Linked DNA regions of Anaerosoma tenue. The protein of the gene in region 1 interacts with the protein of each later gene in a pairwise test. Links are inferred from orthologs where the notes say so. Each region holds a gene or a part of one and is shown on either strand. Other genes may lie near its edges.

Region 1 (3,037 bases):
GTCGTCACCGGCGTGGAGATGTTCCGCAAGCTGCTCGACCAGGCCGAGGCCGGCGACAACATCGGCGTGCTGCTGCGCGGCGTCGCCCGCGACGAGATCGAGCGCGGCCAGGTGCTCTGCAAGCCCGGTTCGATCACCCCGCACACCGAGTTCCTCGGCCAGGTCTACATCCTGACCAAGGAGGAAGGCGGCCGTCACACCCCGTTCTTCGACGGCTACCGTCCGCAGTTCTACTTCCGGACCACCGACGTGACCGGCGTGGCGCACCTGCCCGAGGGCACCGAGATGGTCATGCCCGGCGATAACGTCGAGATCAAAGGCGAGCTCATCGGCCCCATCGCGATGGAGGAAGGCCTGCGCTTCGCTATCCGCGAGGGCGGCCGGACCGTCGGCTCGGGCCGTGTGACGAAGATCATCAAGTAGGTCTTCACCCCATCAGAACCGAGACGGGGCCTGGCACATGGCCAGGCCCCGTTTTCGCCGCTCATGCGCGGTGTCGTGTTTTTGACAGTGCTCTAGAGCGGGTGTTAGATTACGCTATCGTGCGGCCAGTGGCCGGATGGTCCGGTCCACGGTCGTGAGGAGGAACGATGAGAACGCTCGTCACGCTGGCGTGCACAGAGTGCAAGCGGCGAAACTATACGACGAACAAGAACAAGCAGAACAACCCGGAGCGCATCGAGTACAAGAAGTACTGCAAGTGGTGCCAGACCCACACGCTCCACAAGGAGACCCGCTAGCGGGTCGGGTTACACCGCGTCGCAAGGCGCGTTACAGGGCAGTAGCTCCAACGGTAGAGCGCCGGTCTCCAAAACCGGATGTTGGGGGTTCGAATCCCTCCTGCCCTGCCAGATACGGATCGGCCGCAGTGTGCGGCATGAGATACCGGTCCCGCTCACGGCGGGGCGGAAGAGGTGTGAAACGCATGGGCCAGGGCAAGAAGAGCGCCGCGAAGCCGGGTGTGTTCAAGCGCATCGGCCAGTACTTCAAGGACGTCAAGGGTGAACTCAAGCGCGTGGTCTGGCCGTCGCGTCAGGAAGTGCTGAGTTCCAGCGTGATCGTGGTCGTGACACTCATATTCTTCGTGCTCTTCACGCTCGTCATCGACAACATCTCGTCGTTCGTCTTCATAGACGTGCTCGCCGGGATGGGCAGGTAGGACGTCATGGCCAAGAAGTGGTACGTCATACACACATACTCGGGCTACGAGAACAAGGTGGCCACCAACCTCCGTCACCGGATCGACTCCATGGGCGTACAGGACAAGATCTTCGACGTCCTCATCCCCAAGGAGACCGTGACCGACCTCAAGGCCGGCGGCCGCAAGGTCACGAGCGAGAAGAAGGTCTTCCCGGGCTATATCCTGGTGCAGATGGAGCTCGACGACGACTCCTGGTACGTCGTCCGCAACACGCCGGGTGTCACCGGGTTCGTGGGCGCCCAGGCCAAGCCGGTGCCGCTGTCCCGCGCCGAGGTCGAGCGGATCAAGGGCAGGGTGTCTGCGTCGGCTAAGCCTCGCACGATGACCGACTTCATCGACGGCATGCCTGTGAAGGTCACGTCCGGTCCTCTCGAGGACTTCGATGGCGTGATCGCCGAGGTCAACGCCGATCAGGGCAAGCTGAAGGTGTTGGTCTCCATCTTCGGCCGCGAGACGCCGGTCGAGCTCAGTTTCGACCAGGTGGCCAAGTTGTAACGAAGCGAGTCCGCTCGCGCCGGTGGGGGATGCTGCCACCGGGCTTCTCGTGAGGGATCGCTCGGTTGAGAAGGAACGTCAACGGCGTCGATCGAGACGCCGAGGAGTGAGGACGGAACAGATGGCGAAGAAAGTCGTCGGATTCATCAAACTGCAGATCCCGGCAGGACAGGCCAACCCGGCCCCGCCTGTCGGCCCGGCCCTCGGCCAGCACCAGGTGAACATCATGCAGTTCTGCCAGGCGTTCAACGCCGACACGCAGGACAAGATGGGCACCATCATCCCGGTCGAGATTACCGTGTACGAGGACCGCTCGTTCACCTACATCCTCAAGACTCCTCCCGCGGCCGTCCTGCTCAAGCAGGCCGCCGGGATCGAGTCCGGCTCGGCAACGCCCAACCGCACGAAGGTGGCTACAGTCACCCAGGCCCAGCTTCGTGAGATCGCCGAGACCAAGATGCCCGACCTGAACGCCAACGACGTCGAGGGTGCCATGAAGATCATCGCGGGTACCGCCCGTTCGATGGGTATCACGGTAGAGGGTTAGGCGGGCCGCCGCCGGGTGTAGCGGCGTCTGCGTGAAGGTTTCGCGTCCGGCATCCGGCCGGTCGCGTGATGTGGGAGGGCACTCGCTGCCCGCTGACCACGAGGAGGAACGATGAAGCGAGGTAAGAAGTTCGCGGCCGCGCAGGCTGCGGTGGACCGGGAGCGGCTCTACGCGCCGCTCGAGGCGATCAGGCTCGCCAAGGAGGTCGCCTCAGCCGCGTTCGATGAAACGGTGGAGGTCCACTTCCGTCTCGGCATCGACACCCGCCAGGCCGACCAGCAGGTTCGCGGGAGCATCTCGCTGCCGCAGGGCACCGGCAAGACCGTCCGTGTCGCCGTGTTCGCCCAGGGCGAGAAGGCGAAGGAGGCCGAGGAGGCGGGCGCCGATGTCGTTGGTGCCGATGACCTCGTGGAGCGCATCTCCGGCGGATTCCTCGACTTCGACGCCACGGTGGCGACGCCGGACATGATGTCCAAGGTCGGTCGTCTCGGCAAGATCCTCGGCACCCGCGGCCTCATGCCGAACCCCAAGCTTGGCACGGTCACCATGGATGTCGGCCGGGTCGTGAAGGAGCTGAAGGCGGGCCGCGTGGAGTATCGAGCCGACAAGTACGGTATCGCGCACGTGGGTATCGGAAAGAAGTCCTTCAGTGTCGAGGCGCTCGTGGAGAACTACGGGGCGCTGCTCGACGAGATCCTGCGTGTGAAGCCCGCCTCATCCAAGGGTCGCTACATCAAGTCGATCACCGTCTCGACGACGATGGGCCCCGGGATCAAGGTGGATCCGTTGAAGAC
Region 2 (3,315 bases), on another replicon or contig:
GACACTACGTTGAAGACCTGGCGCGTGAGCACGACGTGCCAGTGGTTCACAGCCATCAGCTCGACCGCACGGTGGCCGAGGTGCTGGAGCGGATCGTCGACGCGGTGATCCGTGAGGACGAGGAGCAGGAGCGGGAGGATGACCGTCCCGCCGGACGAGAGGATGCACGCTAGATGAAGTTCTTCCTGGACACCGCGAACCTTTCCGAGATCGAGGAGGCGGCTTCGTGGGGAGTGCTGGCGGGTGTCACCACCAACCCGTCGCTGTACGCCCGCGAAGGCGGCTCGCTCGCCGACTTCCACGCGCATATCCAGCGCATCTGTGAGATCTGCGACGGACCCGTGTCGGCCGAGACGGTGAGCCTCACGCGCGATGAGATCGTGGCCGAAGGGGAGACGCTCGCCGAGCTCGCGCCCAACGTCGTGGTCAAGGTTCCGGTGATGCCGGAGGGTCTCGCCGCCACCAAGGCGCTCGCCGAGCGCAACATCCACGTGAACATGACGCTCTGCTTCACCGTTCCTCAGGCGCTCATGGCGGCACGCGCCGGCGCGCGGTACGTGAGTCCGTTCATCGGCAGGTTCGATGACATCTCCGAGGACGGCCTTGAGCACCTCGGCAACATGATCGCCGCCCTGAACAACTACGACTTCCACCACCCGGTGGAGGTCATCGCCGCCTCCGTGCGGCACAACCAGCACGTCGTCGCGGCCGCGCTGATGGGCGCCGACATCGCCACGGTGCCGTTCGCGGTGCTGCAGAAGCTCGTGAAGCATCCCCTGACCGATCGCGGCCTGGAAGCGTTCCTGGCCGACTGGGAGAAGGTGAAGAACGCGTGAGTGCACGACCGCGTAAGAGAGGCCGTCGCGGAGGCGGTCAGCCCAAAGAGGTCCAGCCCTCGGTGACCCGCGAAGAACTTGCCGCCAAGACCGTCGCCGAGCTGCGGACGATGGCGTCCGAGCTGGAGCTCGACGTCAAGGCGCTCAAGAAGAAGGACGAGATCGTCGCGGCCGTGTACGAGGCGAAGGTGAAGGCCGAAGGGTTCGTGGAGATCGAGGGCATCCTCGACATCCTGCCCGAGGGCTACGGCTTCATCCGCACGAGCGGGTACCTGCCGGGTGACAACGACGTCTACTGCTCGATGTCGCTGATCCGGAGGTCCGACCTCCGCCGGGGCGACATGCTCAGGGGCCAGGTGCGCCCGCCCAAGGAGTCAGAGAAGTACCCGGCGCTCACCAAGCTGACGTCGGTCAACGGGCAGAACGTGGAGGAGTCGCGCGGACGCAAGAACTTCCGCGACCTCGTGCCGGTCTACCCCGACGAGCGCCTACGGCTCGAGCACGGGGAGAAGACGATCACGGCGCGGGTGATCGACCTGGTGGCCCCCATCGGCAAGGGCCAGCGCGGGCTCATCGTCTCACCGCCCAAGGCGGGCAAGACGACGGTCCTCAAGGACATCGCCGCCTCGCTCAGCGAGAACAACCCCGAGGTGTACCTCATGTGCCTGCTCGTGGACGAGCGGCCAGAGGAAGTCACCGACATGGAGCGTTCCATCAAGGGCGAGGTCGTCTCGTCCACCTTCGACATGCCCAGCGAGAACCACATCGCCGTAGCGGAGCTGGTGATGGAGCGCGCGAAGCGGCTCGTGGAGAGCGGCTTCGACGTGGTGATCCTGCTCGACTCGATCACGCGTCTTGCGCGTGCGTACAACCTCGCCACTCCGGCGAGCGGCCGGATCCTCTCCGGCGGCGTGGACTCCACGGCGCTCTATCCGCCCAAGAAGTTCTTCGGCGCGGCCCGCAACATCGAGAACGGCGGCTCGCTCACCATCCTCGCCACCGCGCTCGTGGACACGGGCTCCAAGATGGACGAGGTCATCTTCGAGGAGTTCAAGGGCACCGGCAACATGGAGCTCAGGCTCGACCGCAAGCTCGCCGACCGGCGTATCTTCCCGGCGATCGACGTCATCACGTCGGGCACCCGCAAGGAGGAGCTCATCCTCACGCAGATGGAGGCGCCATTCGTCTGGGGCCTGCGCCGCGTGCTGCACGGCGTGGACTCCACGGAGCGCGCCATGGAGATGCTCATCAAGGGGCTCAAGCAGACCAAGTCGAACCAGGAGTTCCTCACCAAGATGGCCAAGAGCGCGAGCGACAAGCGCGCCACCAACGGCATCGATATCTAGTTCCACCGCCGTGGTCATCGACGGGCGCGCGGATAACGACAAGACGGTGTGGCGGGAGTCCTGAGCGCAGCCTCCGCAGCCGCGTCCTGTGCGGCGAGGACGGCAAGCGTGGACTACCCGCCGCACCGGTCCCGGCCCGTTGCCGCTCGGCCCGCCCCGTGCTATGATTCGCGGGCTGTCCGCGCGCCTGGTCGGAAACCAGGTGCATACATACGGAGGTCTCCAAAGTGCGTAGTGGCATCCATCCCGAGTACGTCGAATCGAAGGTCACCTGTTCATGCGGTGAGACCTTCGTGACGCGCTCCACCAAGCCCGAGTTGCGCGTGGAGCTCTGCTCCAAGTGCCATCCGTTCTACACCGGTACGCAGAAGCTGGTCGACACCGGCGGACGCGTGCAGCGCTTCTCCAATAAGTTCGGCAACGCCGCCGCTGCGGTGGCCGAGAAGGAAGCGGCGGCCCGCGAGGCGCGCCAGAAGGCCGCCGAAGAGGCCGCGATCGCCGCTCGTGAGGAGAAGGCCAAGAAGGACTCCGTCAAGGCCGAGCGCGCCGCCAAGGTCGAGGTCGCCGAGGCCGTCGACAGCGGCGAGGCCGTGGCCGACGTGGTGGAAGAGGCTCCCGAGGGCGAGTAGCCGCCCGCGGGGCCGCAAAGCGTTATCATCGGGAAGGCGGGGAGTACCCGCCTTCCTGTGTTATCGGAGGCACATCGTGGACGTCAGGCTGCTCAACCACACGCCCGATCCGGAGCGCGCCATCGCCGCCGCCGCGCGGCTGTGCTATGCCCCGGTGGGCGCCGCCGAGCTCACCGAGACGATGTCGGATGAGGCCGTCCGGCGCGTGCTGAAGACGATCATCACCTCGGGCCATACCTCGGCGCTGGAACACGCGAGCTACACGTTCGCCGTGGACGGCGTGAGCCGCGCGATGACGCACCAGCTCGTCCGGCACCGCCTGGCGAGCTACAACCAGCAGTCGCAGCGGTACGTCACGTACGCGCAGACCCCGGCGTTCGTGACCCCGCCGTCAGTGGCCGACGACCCTGCGGCCTCCGAGGTGTTCGCGCTCGCCACCAGGGCGGCGTTCGACGCGTACCGCGCCCTCGTGGACGCCGGCATACCGGCCGAGGACGCGCGGTA

The links.
Region 2: the proteins of nusG (region 1) and rho interact in binary tests that used the Escherichia coli proteins (3 or more experiments, as listed by UniProt). The link is inferred for Anaerosoma tenue from one-to-one orthologs.

Annotation. Positions count from the first base shown.
Region 1 is NZ_JALNTY010000003.1:283,897-286,933, reverse strand. What follows is about bases 209-2,930. They hold nusG (transcription termination/antitermination protein NusG), read left to right. Parts: upstream 209-1,165; coding sequence 1,166-1,696; downstream 1,697-2,930. Other genes in these bases: rplA (50S ribosomal protein L1), read left to right, coding at 2,355-2,930; rplK (50S ribosomal protein L11), read left to right, coding at 1,818-2,243; secE (preprotein translocase subunit SecE), read left to right, coding at 926-1,159; rpmG (50S ribosomal protein L33), read left to right, coding at 591-740; tuf (elongation factor Tu), read left to right, coding at 209-423. Outside these bases: more of tuf, read left to right, coding at 1-208; more of rplA, read left to right, coding at 2,931-3,037. UniProt on the Escherichia coli protein: Part of the processive rRNA transcription and antitermination complex (rrnTAC). The complex forms an RNA-chaperone ring around the RNA exit tunnel of RNA polymerase (RNAP).
Region 2 is NZ_JALNTY010000001.1:753,863-757,177, reverse strand. The notes cover bases 8-3,007. They hold rho (transcription termination factor Rho), read left to right. Parts: upstream 8-832; coding sequence 833-2,182; downstream 2,183-3,007. Other genes in these bases: thyX (FAD-dependent thymidylate synthase), read left to right, coding at 2,888-3,007; rpmE (50S ribosomal protein L31), read left to right, coding at 2,410-2,811; fsa (fructose-6-phosphate aldolase), read left to right, coding at 174-836; MSB02_RS03755 (hypothetical protein), read left to right, coding at 8-173. Outside these bases: more of MSB02_RS03755, read left to right, coding at 1-7; more of thyX, read left to right, coding at 3,008-3,315. UniProt on the Escherichia coli protein: Facilitates transcription termination by a mechanism that involves Rho binding to the nascent RNA, activation of Rho's RNA-dependent ATPase activity, and release of the mRNA from the DNA template.